One region of the Peribacillus sp. P4_B1 genome, then DNA from elsewhere that is predicted to be linked to it. Evidence: riboswitches for the same ligand, from Rfam matches in the RefSeq annotation. Region 1 holds a riboswitch; each other region holds the start of a gene.
The links. Region 1 has a riboswitch for S-adenosylmethionine ahead of AC1DVK_RS24410 (ABC transporter permease). Riboswitches for the same ligand answer to the same signal wherever they lie in the genome.
Positions count from the first base shown of each region.

Region 1 (3,551 bases):
TCCAATTCGATTTCTCGACGTAAACCAAGTTGCATGTAAAAGATTAGGTTATAGTAAGGAAAAAATTCTTTCCATATCTGTTATGGATTTTCTTCCTGAAAACATTAAAACTATAAACATTATAAAAGATTTCGAAAAGGGAAAACATTACTTCACTTTGCGAGACGAATATGTTTTTAAAATAGAAGAGAAAATAGATACTGAGTTAATCATCGATATCTTTAGATTAGGTGAAAAAGAAGTTGCCATGGTTATTACTCGAGATATCACTGAACGTTTAAAAACGGAAGAGTTACTGCGAAAATCAGGGAAGCTGGATGTGGTAGGAAAATTAGCTACAGCAATAGCTCATGAAATTCGAAATCCACTTACAACTATTAAAGGATTTATACAACTAATACAATCAATGAAAAATAAAGAAAATCAGTGGTACATAGATGTAATATCATCAGAAATTGAACAAATAGAAGTAATCACAAATAGATTTATGATAGTAGCTAAACCACAAGCAGTAAAGGTTCAACTCAATAATTTGAGCATGTTAGCAGAACAAGTTATAACGCTACTGCAACCTCAAGCAATGATGAAAAATATACAGATCAGAATAGAGCTTAAATCAGAAATTCCCTACATACCTTGTGAAGGAAACCAAATAAAACAAGTGTTTATCAATATCTTAGAAAATGCAATTGAAGCGATGTCAACGGGAGGAGAAATTTTGGTTCAAATCGATACACTTGATAGTCATCAAGTAAGTATTTGTTTTATCGATCAAGGATGTGGGATTCCAAGAGAACGTATCCCATATCTTGGAGAACCTTTTTATAGTATCAAAGAAAAAGGGGTTGGCTTAGGGTTAATGATCTGCTATGAAATTGTGAAAGCACATCAAGGAAAGATAGTTATTGAAAGTGAAATGAATAAAGGAACAACAGTTAATGTTATTCTTCCCATCTATTATCTTTCTTATCAAAGGATTCTTTTAATTTCTTTCATGGGAAAGGCTTTTCGGTGATTACATACGTCGGTGTCGACTGGATATGACTATTTACAAATATTGATTGGTATATCTTATCCAATATTTTATGTAATCTTTATATCACTTTTGGATTGCATATTATTACGATTTTCTTAGTTTCTTTTGACATGGAGAGGATTGACCGTGACGACGGCAATATCCACACAGAATAACTAGATGTTGATCCGTAATTCTCTCAATTAGTAGATTTTGTTTGTTTTGCATTTTAAAATTCATAGTAGGGCTTCCTCCTTAAGACTTTGAGTTTAGTTAAGTATTTATGTTTAAGAAATTTACGCTTTAAGTTTTTTTGTAGCGTCTATTAAGCTGCTTTTTGTAAACTGATTTTTTGCTTTTCTAGTATATAGACATAGAAGAACCCCGAGTAATGGACCTTTTTCGAAGTGTCCATTATTCGGGGTATAGTTCATGAAAGGGTGTTTTATTTAGATACTGGTATGACTGCACCTTTATATTTTTTAGTAATGAAGTCTTGTATTTCTTTAGAGCGAAGTACTTCTACTAACGCTTTTACTGTCTCTTTATTTTCATCGCCCTTACGTACAGTGATAATGTTTGCATATGGATTATCTTCACCCGATTCAACAGCGATTGGGTCTTTAAGCGGATCTAGCCCTGCATCTAACGCATAGTTCGCATTAATAACAACCGCATCACCTTCGTTGTTATTATAAATTTGAGGTAATAGGCCACCTTCTATATCTGCATTAAAAGTTAAGTTTTTAGGATTTTCTACAATATCATTAATCGTAGCTTCTGTTTTATTGATGCCTTCTTTTAGCTTAATAACGCCTTCTTTTTCAAAAATAGATAGAATACGTCCTTGTTCAGCTACAGCATTACGCATAATGACTGTACCGTTTTTTGGAAGATCTTTTAAGCTATCATACTTTTTAGAGTAAATGCCGATTGGCTCAATATGAATAGCACCCGCATTTACAAAGTCATAGTCTGGATTCTCTTTTAACACTGATTTAAGATATGGAACGTGTTGGAAATAATTTGCATCAATCTCTTTATCAGCTAACGCTGTGTTCGGAATAATATAATCTTGGAATGTTTTAATTTCTAAATCAATTCCCTTTTCCTTTAATAATGGCTTTGCCTCTTCTAAAATTTCAGCATGTGGAATGTTTGATGCACCCACAAGGATTTTCTTTTCTTTGTCTGAAGAATCTGATCCGCTGTTAGTCGTACCGCAAGCTGCTAAACTTAATACTAATGCTGAGGAAACTGCTAAAGTTGATATCCACTTTTTCATAATTCATTTCTCCCTTATCGTTTATCTATTTTTGTTGTACATATATCACCTATAAATTGAATAAAAAACAATGACTAAACATCATTATTATTGAGCTGAAACCCTTCAAGATATAACAAATTACCTAAACCACCTGCACCAACCCCAGCAACCAACTAGAAGGATTGCTGTAACTGTAATACCTGAAATTAATGCTGGCAGCAGCTCTTAGTATGTTAGTCTGTAGGGGAAAGGAAAGTTTTTTCTCCTCAAAAAAACCTTTCTACACATGAGTAGAAAGGTTGGTTAAACAATCCTTTCTCTCATCTTCCAAAGCACATTGCTTTGCAGGAATTGGCACCATATCAGTTAAATAACTGACGGTTGCCGGGCTTCACAGGGCACAGTCCCTCCACCTCTCTTGATAAGAGTCAAACATTATATTCAATTAAACGAAATATTTTAAATTCAGTAAATATAGTATGAGAGTGATCTTATCATGACCGTATGGCAGTGTCAATCAAAAAATTGTTCAATTAATTTGAATTTGCGGATGATTGCGTTAAATGTTTTATTCCTGTAGCCTTTGCGATTGCTTGTTCCAGGCCCTGCAGAAGCCTTCACTATCAAGAAGCGTGATAAAAAACATCTATTGAATTAAATTCATGCATAACTATTATTAAGACGAAAGTTCTGATTTTTTTCGTATCAAACCACACAGATCATTACATGGGAAATATGTCCGCCGTTATTTCGATTTTGACCGAAAAAAGCGATTTGGAAAAATCCCAAATCGCTTTTTTTAATATTATTACTTTTTAGGTTTCTTATTTAAAATAAAGCGCAGTTCATTGATATCATCATCAGATAGGGCATCTTCGTGAATGAATTGGACCAGCATGGATTTCATGGCCCCTCCATAGATACGTTTGATAAAGGATTCGGTCTCGGCACGCTGGCACTCCTCCTGTGTATAGAGCGGGTAAAAGGTGTAAACTCTTTGATCTTTATTGACACCTACTACATCTTTTTGAACCAATCGATCGAGAAGGGTACGTATGGTTTTCGGCTTCCAATCGGTACTCTCCTGTAAGGAAACTATGATGTCATTTGCTGTTTGAGGGGCTTTATCCCAAAGCACGTTCATGATTTCCCATTCTGACTCTGATATGCTAGGAATGTTTTTCTCCATTTTTCTCCCCTCCATTTTCTTTATAGATTCCTAAATCTTTTAAAATTGATAAAGTAATTTCTCCCGCCTTGCTTCCAGAT
Region 1 is NZ_JBFUHM010000072.1:4,920-8,470, forward strand. It holds partial or broken gene AC1DVK_RS24400 (ATP-binding protein) at 1-1,015, shown strand, start outside; gene AC1DVK_RS24405 (MetQ/NlpA family ABC transporter substrate-binding protein) at 1,461-2,300, opposite strand; partial or broken gene AC1DVK_RS24410 (ABC transporter permease) at 2,378-2,507, opposite strand; SAM riboswitch class I at 2,600-2,710, opposite strand; gene blaI (penicillinase repressor BlaI) at 3,091-3,471, opposite strand; gene AC1DVK_RS24420 (BlaR1 family beta-lactam sensor/signal transducer) at 3,452-3,551, opposite strand, start outside.

Region 2 (3,551 bases), on a different contig from region 1:
CGATGTGAATTCCGCCCGCGTTGACTAAATGATATCCATTCTCTTTATTGGCCGCCTCAAGGAAAGGTAGGTGCTGAAAATAGTTAGCATCCAATTCCTTATCATTTAAAGCCTTATTCGGTAAAACATAATCCTGGAATTTTTCAATTTTCAAATCTATTCCTTTTTCTTTAAGAAGAGGTTTAGCTTTTTCAAGAATCTCAGCATGCGGAACATTGGATGCCCCTACAACTAATTTCTTCGTTTCCTTTTCTGTATCGCTGCCACTTTTGTCCTTATCGGCTCCACAAGCTGCCAGAGCAATCGATAAAACAAGGACTAATGCAAATCCTAAAAACTTTTTCATCCTATTCATCTCCCTTTATCTTTTGTCTAATTTAGATGTAATCACATCTCCAATAATTTGAATAATGAAGACGATAATCAGAATAACGATAGTCGCTACTAACGTAACGTCATTGTGGCTTCTTTGATAGCCGTCTAGATAGGCTAGATTACCAAGCCCGCCTGCGCCGATGACCCCGGCCATTGCGGTATAGCCGACCAATGCAATCGAAGTTACCGTAATCCCGGAAATAAGGGCCGGCATCGACTCTGGAAGAAGGACCTTCCAAATGATCGTACTCGTTTTTGCCCCCATGGATTTAGCCGCTTCAATTACACCTTTATCGATCTCACGGAGACCAATTTCAACCATACGCGCATAAAATGGCGCCGCCCCGATAATAAGTGCTGGCAATGCTGCATTCTCACCAATCATAGAACCGACAAGCGCTTTAGTGAAAGGAATGAGCAGCACGATCAAAATAAGAAATGGAATGGAACGGAATATATTAACGAAAGCACCAATGACCGCATTGACCGCCCGATTTTCCCATATATTCCCTTTCCCTGTCAAGAACAGGATCAGCCCTAATAGTATGCCTATAAAGAAGGTAGCCACTACAGAGATGCTTGTCATATAAAGCGTTTCTTTCGTTGCTTCTAAAATGGATTCCCAATCTACATTCGGCAATAATTCTTCAAGCATGAGTAATCACCTCCACGCCTACCTGCTGTGCTTTTATGAATTCTATTGCGCGGAGCATTTCATCCTCATTACCATCAAGGTGGATAAACAACGTTCCATATGAACCGCTTCTTGTTTGGGATATTTTACCTTGAACGATATTGACATCCAACTCGAAGTTACGTACGAGCTTGGTGATCAACGGGCTTTCTGCATGATCACCTACAAAAGTCAATTGAATCACTTTACCTGCAGGAAAGCGTTCAAGCAAATGGTCCATCGTTTCTTTCGTTTCTTCTGGTTCCGTTACCTGTTGCACGAAACGCTTCGTCATTTGTTCTTTAGGATTCTTGAATACATCCAGGACAGGTCCCTCTTCAACGACTTGCCCGTTTTCCATCACGGCCACGCGATGACAGATTTTACGTATTACATGCATTTCATGTGTTATCAGAACAATCGTCAACCCCAGGCGCTGATTGATGTCAACAAGCAATTCGAGTATGGAATCGGTAGTCTGTGGATCTAAGGCAGAAGTCGCTTCATCACAAAGCAGGACCTTAGGATCATTTGCAAGGGCCCTGGCTATTCCCACCCTTTGCTTTTGCCCTCCGCTTAATTGCGAAGGATATGCCTTTTCTCTGCCTTCCAATCCGACTAACTTGATCAATTCGTTCACACGCCTGGTGCGTTCAAGTTTTGAAACTCCTGCAATTTCCAATGGGAAGGATATATTTTCCTGAACGGTCCTGGACCATAATAGATTGAAATGTTGAAAAATCATGCTGATTTCCTGACGTGCCTTACGGAGCTGAGCCCCTTTAATTTTTGAAACTTCCTTCCCAGCCACCACAACGGATCCCTCTGTAGGTGTTTCCAATCCATTGAGCATTCTGATCAAAGTACTTTTCCCCGCTCCGCTGTAACCAATAATACCGAAAATCTCGCCGTTATTTATTTCAACATTCACATTATTTACTGCCTTAATAGTCTCACCGTTTCCTTTTCCTGTTCGGAAAAGCTTACTTACTTTCGTCAATGTAATCATTAATGCTCACCTCTTTTATCCAATAAAACCTATGAACTTAGTTGATTTCTCTACATTATTAGTCAGTTTTTAATACCATTTTTTCCTTTCATGAAGGTTTTCCCAAATGAAATAGAAAAAACCTTTCTGCATGAGCAGAAAGGCAGGTGAAGAAGCTGGCCTTCCTCTCATCTTCCAAAGTAATTAAACTTTGTGTGAATTGGCACCTTTCCAAGGAATCTCCTTGTCGGTTGCCGGGTTTCATCGGGCACATCCCTCCACCTCTCTTGATAAGAGCTAATATATAGAATATTTGTACAACATTAAGTTCTTTAGTATGGGGAAATTTTATCATAGATAAAAAAGGAGTGCAATGTATATTATTTCTAGTAAAAGAATGAACTGGACTTTTTGCTTAAACTGTTTTAGACGTCAGGGAGACGATATTCGTCGCTTTTTCAATTGCCTGCTCTAAATCTTCTATTAAATCCTCTGCATTTTCAATCCCGATGGATAAACGGACCTGATCAGCACGCACTCCCGCTTTCGCCAGACCTGCATCATTCAATTGTTGGTGGGTCGTACTGGCAGGGTGGATGATTAAACTCTTAGCATCCCCTACATTAGCTACATGGGACCATAATTCCACCGAATTGATAAGTTTTGCCCCGGCTTCGCGGTCACCCTGTATTCCAAAAGTCACAACAGATCCTGCTCCCTTAGGCAAGTATTTGTCCGCAAGGGCTTTATCTGGATGATCCTCTTTACCGGGATGTGAAACCCATGTCACGGCAGGGTGATTTTCCAAATATTGAATAACAGTCTTGGTGTTCGAAAGATGCTCTTTCATTCTTACATGCAGCGTTTCAAGTCCAAGCGTAAACTGGAATGCACTTTGGGCACTTAGCGCAGGACCTAAATCACGAAGCAGCTGCACTCGGGCTTTCGTTATAAAAGCAGCAGGTCCAACTGCATCGGCGTATACAAGACCGTCGTAGCTTGGATCAGGCTCCGTAAAGCCAGGGTAGTTTGGCGAGTTCCAGTCGAACTTCCCTCCATCCACTATGACACCGCCTAACGTCGTTCCATTTCCCAAAATCCATTTTGTAGCGGAATGGATGACAATATCCGCCCCAAAATCAATTGGTCTGCATAGATACGGTGTAGCGAAGGTATTATCGATAATTAAAGGTATCCCTGCTTCGTGGGCGATGTCCGCTACCGCTTCTATATCAAGGACCCTCAAACTTGGATTTCCAATCGTTTCAGCAAATATGGCTTTTGTTCTTGGCGTAATTGCCCTTTTGAAACTTTCTGGGTCATCAGGTGAAACGAACTTCACCTTAATCCCATATTTAGGAAGAGTATTTTCAAAAAGATTATACGTGCCGCCATATAATGTAGAGGCTGAAACAATTTCATCCCCTGCACCGGCAATATTCAGGATTGACAGTGAGATGGCTGCCATTCCGCTTGCAGTTGCCAATCCGCCGATACCGCCTTCCAATAAGGCCA
Region 2 is NZ_JBFUHM010000017.1:55,370-58,920, forward strand. It holds gene AC1DVK_RS12095 (MetQ/NlpA family ABC transporter substrate-binding protein) at 1-346, opposite strand, end outside; gene AC1DVK_RS12100 (methionine ABC transporter permease) at 362-1,030, opposite strand; gene AC1DVK_RS12105 (methionine ABC transporter ATP-binding protein) at 1,023-2,057, opposite strand; SAM riboswitch class I at 2,222-2,333, opposite strand; gene AC1DVK_RS12110 (O-acetylhomoserine aminocarboxypropyltransferase/cysteine synthase family protein) at 2,452-3,551, opposite strand, start outside.
Region 2: another riboswitch for S-adenosylmethionine. It lies ahead of AC1DVK_RS12105 (methionine ABC transporter ATP-binding protein); the one in region 1 lies ahead of AC1DVK_RS24410 (ABC transporter permease).

Region 3 (3,551 bases), on a different contig from region 1:
AAAATTTGCCCGTTGGCCCAAACTTTGACCGGAATAGGAAAGACCTTCATTAAATTGTTTGACCATACTTATCAGGTCAAACGACGATAAATCATAAACCGAAGTGGCACCTGGGAAGTCCCCAATTTTAGAAGGATCTCCGGTGATGATCAATAACTCATTCAGCCCCACTGTCTGCAGACCCATTAAATGTGACTGCAGGCCAATTAAATTCCGATCCCGGCATGTTATATGCACCATCGGCGTTACATTCAATTGGTTCTTCAGTAAATTAGCCAGTGCATCATTCGATATCCTTGGTGAAGCAAGTGAATTATCCGCTAATGTAATTGAATCGACCCCTGCTTTTTTCAAAACCTCAGCACCAGTCATGAAACTCTCTATTCCCAACTTTTTCGGTGGATCAAGTTCAACTAGTATCGTCCTTTCAGTTTTGGCCTTTTCGTAAAGTGGGATTTCCAACTCTCTATCAATCACTTTAATTATTTCTATTTCACGGGTTTTAGTTATTTTCTCTTTTACTGGTACCAAACTTCCAATTGCATTCTTTACAGCTTGAATATGCAAAGGCGTCGTTCCACAGCAGCCTCCTATGATCGTGGCACCTTGCTCACGCAGCTCGAGGGCACTTGAACCGAAATATTCCGGCACAGCTTTATAGACAAGCCTTCCATCCACATAATCCGGAAGGCTGGCATTAGGATAAATGGCAATCGACGCTTGCTTTGGCAAACTTACTTCTTCCAAGGCCCTAATCATATGATGTGGACCGAGACGGCAATTCACCCCAACAACATCGGCACCCAATTGCTCAAGTTTTTGAAAGGCTTCATTTAAATGGATTCCATTTTGAAGATTACCCAGTTCATGCATCGAAACATTTGCGATGATCGGCAGTCCAGTTTCATTTTTAACGATTTGCAGGACGGTTTCAAGTTCTTCCAGGTCATAGAATGTTTCTAGGAGAATCCCATCAGGATTTTCCATCAGCAGACTGTATAGCTGTTCTCGAAAACCTCGCTTTATCTCTTCAATGCTTAAATCCGATTTCCTGATACTCCGCTGTGCCCCTATGGTACCGAAGACATATGCCTTTCCTTTTGCCGCTTTTTTAGCAAGGATGACTCCCTGGCGATTGATTCTGCTTACTTCATCTTCTAGTCCATGGCGTTTCAATTTGTTGAAGTTGGCTCCGTAGGTATTCGATTGAAGGATATCTGCACCAGCTTCCAAATAAGCACGGTGGATGGACACTATTTGATCTGGGTTCGTACAGTTTAATTCCTCATAACATTGATCGATGCCATTAGAGTACAGTAAGGTCCCCATTGCCCCTTCCCCAACCAGCATTCTTTCTTTCACTTCTTTACGAAAATTCATCATTACATCCTCTCTCAAAAACAATCCTGTTTTTGTCGTTTTCTATGAGTATGAGAGAAAAGAAAAAAAAACCTTCTCAAAGAAGAAGGTTTTTTGAAACATTCTCCTCATCTATCAAGCTCTGCTTGTTGGATTTAGCACCTTTGCCTAAGCTGGTTGCTGAGGTTTCTTCGGGCCAGTCCCTCCACCTCTCTCGATAAGATCCATTTATATAATTTTCACAAGATTTCAAAATTTGATTATATTTAATTTACATTAATAATCTGTCAATTTCAATACCTGATCGTCATTTTTTTCACTTTTGCAAAAATCATTCAATCTTTTGCAGCTTGAACTCTCTTTAATATCCTTTGTTTCCAGGCTTCCGCTAACGGATCCAGTTTAAGTAAAGCGTTTGCGCCTTCCAGCCCATCTCGTTTATGAAGGATCACCTCTGCTGCATAATGAACTGAAATTTTTTCTTGCAAACGATCTATTAGCACGATTTCGTTTTGTTTATTTATCGTTCCTTCTTGAAGTACTTTTGCAAAATAACCAGTGAAACTCGTTTTTAGCACGAGTTCCAAAAACTTAGGTTCTTGATTGAAGTGGGAAATGGTCGAACAAGGAATCCTCCCCTGGTTAATTTGAACAATCACTTCGCCTATTTGATAAATATCGCCGATATATGTTGATACCTCCGTCATCCCCGCTATGGTTAAATTTTCACCGAATGCAGGGATATCCAGCTTTTTAGAGAATTTTTCATTCCATAATGAATAATGCTCAAAGGGGTAAAAGCACAAAGCCCGATCAGGACCCCCATGGAACTTTACATTACCTACCCCATCACCAATTATGCCAGATCTAGTTACTGTCACATTATCCTGTGCTTGTTTATCCATGGCTGAAAAGATATCGATATTCGAAAAATTTTCCTGTTTGGGCCTTCCGGCATGAAGCGATTTGATTTTTCCATTTTCCATTTTTAACATCATCTTCCGTTCATTTTAATTTATATCATCCCATATGTTTAAATTATACTAAAAATCCATTTTTTCTGTAATTATTTATGAGAATATAGTGGATCGGAACATACAAAATCCCCCATGATCCGTTAAGCGGTCGAATATCATTGATTTCCAGAAAAAATCATAGGATAGTTTAGTAATTTTGTTGCTATTTCAGAATTAAATATGGTAGAATATGAACACAATATATAGTCGAAAACTACAACCGTTCGCCTATATGTTGATTTTCACGATTGAATTCCTCATTGTCGCTCTTTAGGGAGCGAATTTTTTTGCCTTCATTTTCATCCACTATTTTCTTTTAATCCCATTAATCGGGACATATTGATCCAATACCTATTTGTACATGCATTACTTATGTAATTTTAACGAATTATTTCTTTGTAAAGTCTTTCATAATCTTGCCATTCCCTTGGCTAAAACGAGCAAAAAGCCGAGCGACATAATGCGTCTTCCGCTCAGCTTCCTGTTTTATGCTTGTTTCTTTTTTTTCGGTGCCGCTTTCTTTCGGGTCGTCTTTTTCTTTTCCGGTTCATCATGTTTCGTTCGGTCAATGGATGCCTGTAAAGCCTCCATTAAATCTGTTACATTGTTGGAAACTGGCTCTTTTGTTTTGGCTGTAATCGTCGTTTGTCCCGTTTTCTTCGATTCAATCAATTCAAGTAATGCGGTTCGATAATCATCGGTGTATTTTGCCGGATCGAAAGTAGTCGTTAATTGATCTATCAATAACACGGCAGTATCTATTTCCTTTTTTACAATGGTATCATTAGCAGGGATATTCGGTACATCCGCTGTTGAACGAACTTCATCCGGATAATGGATCGTTTCCATCACCAAGGTATTATCAACGACTCGAATTACCGCCATTTGTTCTTTTGAGCGTATGATGATTTTCGCTAACCCTACCTTATCCGATTCCTTGAGGGCCTGTCTCAGAAGGGAATAAGCCTTTATCCCTCCATCATTAGGCGACATGTAATAACTCCGGTTAAAATATATGGGATCTATTTCTGCTATTTTAACGAAATCCACAATTTCCACGGCTTTTTCTTCGTTTTGTTTTTTCAGTTGCTCTAGTTCATTGTCTTCCAAGACAACAAATTTTCCCTTTGTATACTCAAAAGCGCGGACTATATCATCCTTACCCACTTCTTTCTG
Region 3 is NZ_JBFUHM010000022.1:50,597-54,147, reverse strand. It holds gene AC1DVK_RS14425 (bifunctional homocysteine S-methyltransferase/methylenetetrahydrofolate reductase) at 1-1,380, opposite strand, end outside; SAM riboswitch class I at 1,485-1,583, opposite strand; gene AC1DVK_RS14420 (MOSC domain-containing protein) at 1,695-2,345, opposite strand; gene ku (non-homologous end joining protein Ku) at 2,862-3,551, opposite strand, start outside.
Region 3: another riboswitch for S-adenosylmethionine. It lies ahead of AC1DVK_RS14425 (bifunctional homocysteine S-methyltransferase/methylenetetrahydrofolate reductase); the one in region 1 lies ahead of AC1DVK_RS24410 (ABC transporter permease).

Region 4 (3,551 bases), on a different contig from region 1:
CTTTCTAAAAATCTTTCGAAATCCTTCATGCTTGCCGAAGCAGGCAAAATCTTCTGGTCCATTATTTCCCTCCTTATCTCCTGGAAAACTATAAGTAATTTAGTATATTTTATAGAGCTTGATTTATCAAACACATTGTGAGGTATGGCATTTCAACCTACCCTTACACTAACATACCTGGCATCCCCTTTAAATATTGTGGCTAAAAACGATCCATCATATTGAAAGTTTCATTTTCAATGCACCTTCGACGAGTTCATACGATTTAATTGTGCCAACGGGGATTTTTCTCACGATGTTCCAAGCATTAACATTCATTTTGACCGTTCTATTTTCGAATTCAAAAAATGGCGGTTTGTTAAATATCCTTCGGTTAATGAAGTTCCTGTCAATTGGTTCCATTTCCACTAATTCAAATGAAATCGTTCTTTTTTCCACGTGAACCGGTTTTAATGTAATCCGGAAAGCTACGTTTTTCTTTAACATCATTTTTTTCACTTCCGTCGTTCCGGAAAGCACTATATGCTTTGGCGTAATCTCGACTTTAATATCCTGACCATATGATTTCATTCTTAAGATTTTCTCTATCATGGCTTCAGTTACCGTTATCGGTAAGCCATTTTTGAATGGACTGAATGTACTCATCCTTGCATTCCCCTCCTGCCGCTCATATGAAACGTCGGTTATAGCATATGCCGGGTTCCCTGATGTAGTTAACATTTCAACCCATATTAATAATCGGTATATTCGAAATCTTCCACCTTCATTACTTGACCTTTATAAAAACTACCTGTATAGTCTTAATTAATTTAATAGACAACTCTTATCCAGAGAGGTGGAGGGACTGGCCCTTTGATGCCTCAGCAACAGACTGATCATGTACTGTGCTAATTCCAGAAGTGTAGAAACTTGAAGATAAGAAGAGTATATAGCTTTGCTGCCAACACCTCTTCTTATTTTTAAGAAGAGGTGTTTTATTTTTAGGCTCTTTTCGTAAAGATTGTTGTTTTTAAAACGAAAGGTTGATTGGAGCGGAAGTGCGAGACTCCTGCGGGAGCAGCGGGACAGGCGAGCATCTGGAGGGGAAATCAACCACAACTCACTACCTGGTAAATAGCAACAAAGTACGTGAAAACAGCCTATTTTTAAAAGGAAAGAAGGAATGCAACATGTCAATCACATTAACGAAGGCACCATTCAGGGCCGATCACGTCGGAAGTTTATTAAGACCAGAACGTTTACATATTGCCAGAAAGCAATTTAAGGAAGGTACCATTTCAGCAGAGCGGCTTCGTGAAGTTGAAACCGAAGAAATCAATCGGATTGTCGAAAAACAAATTGAAGTTGGATTGGAGGCCGTGACGGATGGTGAGTTCAGACGAACATGGTGGCACTTTGACTTCCTCGAACATTTAAATGGCATCGAGGGATATGTGACTGAAAAAGGTCTCACATTCGATGGTGTGGAAACAGAGAGATATAACGTTCGCAATACCGGGAAGGTTTCATTCAATCCTGAACATCCCTTCATTCGCGATTTCATTGAATTGAACAAAATCGTGAACGGACGCGCCGTTGCCAAGCAAACCATTCCCAGTCCGAATCAATTATTTGCTGCAGGCATTCATAATGAAGACATCTACCCTGATATTGAAGACTATGCTAATGATATCATCAAAGCGTATCAGCATGCTTTGAAGGATTTTTATGAAGCAGGTGTACGTTATCTTCAATTGGATGATGTATATATTGCCAGACTTTCAGCTCCAGATTTCCAGTTCAAAGATGGAAAATATACGAGGGAACAGTTAATCGATCTTGCACTTCGCGTAATTAATGGCGCATTGGAAGGCAAACCAGAAGACCTTGTCGTCACTACACACCTATGTCGTGGGAACTACCAGTCGACTTGGGCGTTTGAAGGAAGCTATGCCCGTATCGCCCCAACTTTATTGGCAAAAGAATCAGTGGATGGATTTTTCTTGGAATATGATGATCAACGCTCAGGAGATTTCAAGCCATTGGAATACATTCCAAACGGCGGTGCACGGGTCGTACTGGGTGTCGTCACTTCAAAAAATGGAGAAATCGAAGACAAGGAAGCTGTTAAGGCACGCATTGAAGAAGCCTCGCACTTCGTTCCTCTCGAACAATTATGCTTAAGTCCGCAATGCGGCTTCGCCTCCACCCATCACGGTAACAAGCTGACCGAAGAACAGCAATGGGAAAAGCTGAAATTCGTCGTTGATGTAGCAAAAGAAGTATGGAAATGATTTTTTAGCGGAGACTTTAATTCTGATTTACAGGATTTGAACAACCTAATCGGCCCGCACTGATATGGGAGCCGATTAGGTTCTTGCAATAATACATTTCCATTCCTTTAATGACTCTTTAGATAACGGTATCAAGTTTTGCTATTTATGAAACTAACGATGAATGATAAAACCATTTGACATATCGATAATTCTCGATATAATGAAATGTATGAAAACAATCGAGATATTTAAAGCATTATCCAATGAATCCAGGTTGCAAATCTTACAATGGCTCAAGGCGCCTGAACTCCACTTCACCCCTCATGAGGGAATAGACATGAAGGAAACCGGCGTTTGCGTAAGTCAGATTACGGAAAAATTAAACATGACCCAGTCCACGGCCTCTCAATACCTCTCGATCCTTCTTAGAGCAGGATTGATTAAAACGGAGCGGATAGGAAAGTTTACGTATTACAAACGAGATGAAGAGGCGATCTCAAAAATTACTGATTTCTTGAAAGAAGAAGTATGAAAATGAGCCTGATCCGTACCTTAGAGGGTTGGGTTCATTTTTCTCTCTAACATTTCGATATTTCGCGATATGTTTATTTTTTTATTCATACATATTAACATATTACGATATGTCTTCATATAAATTAATAATCATTAATGAGGAGTGAATCTATTTTGCTTAATACATGGAAAATTTACATGTTAGCGATCATCAGTTTTTTAGTAGGAACATCCGAATTCATCATATCCGGAATTTTGGATAAGATTGCGGATTCTCTTGGAGTGACCATTGCTGCCGCAGGACAGCTCATTACAATTTTCTCCCTTGTCTACGCAATCGGTACACCCATTCTCATGGCTTTGACAGCAAGTTTAGACAGACGAAGATTAATGTTGTATTCCCTTGGACTATTCGTAGTGGCCAATCTGCTTGCCTTTCTATTACCAGGCTTTGGACCTTTTCTATTTGCACGCATAATCATGGCACTTGGTGCAGGATTGGTTGTAGTCACCGCTCTGAATATTGCCGCTAAGCTTGCTCCGCCAGATAAACAAGCAAGTTCTATTGCGACAGTTGTCATGGGGTTTACAGCTTCCCTTATCATTGGCGTACCTCTCGGAAGAATCATGGCAGATGCATTCGGGTGGAAATCCGTCTTTGGCGGAATCGCCCTATTCGGCCTGATTGCCATGATCGTTTTATTCTTTACCATTCCTCCTACCAAAGGGGATAAACCAATACCACTTCTCCAGCAGCTGGCCCTTCTTAAAAAAAGGAAAGTT
Region 4 is NZ_JBFUHM010000019.1:13,388-16,938, forward strand. It holds gene AC1DVK_RS12890 (glycerol-3-phosphate responsive antiterminator) at 1-62, opposite strand, end outside; gene AC1DVK_RS12895 (hypothetical protein) at 217-645, opposite strand; SAM riboswitch class I at 821-922, shown strand; gene AC1DVK_RS12900 (5-methyltetrahydropteroyltriglutamate--homocysteine S-methyltransferase) at 1,170-2,273, shown strand; gene AC1DVK_RS12905 (ArsR/SmtB family transcription factor) at 2,485-2,787, shown strand; gene AC1DVK_RS12910 (MFS transporter) at 2,943-3,551, shown strand, end outside.
Region 4: another riboswitch for S-adenosylmethionine. It lies ahead of AC1DVK_RS12900 (5-methyltetrahydropteroyltriglutamate--homocysteine S-methyltransferase); the one in region 1 lies ahead of AC1DVK_RS24410 (ABC transporter permease).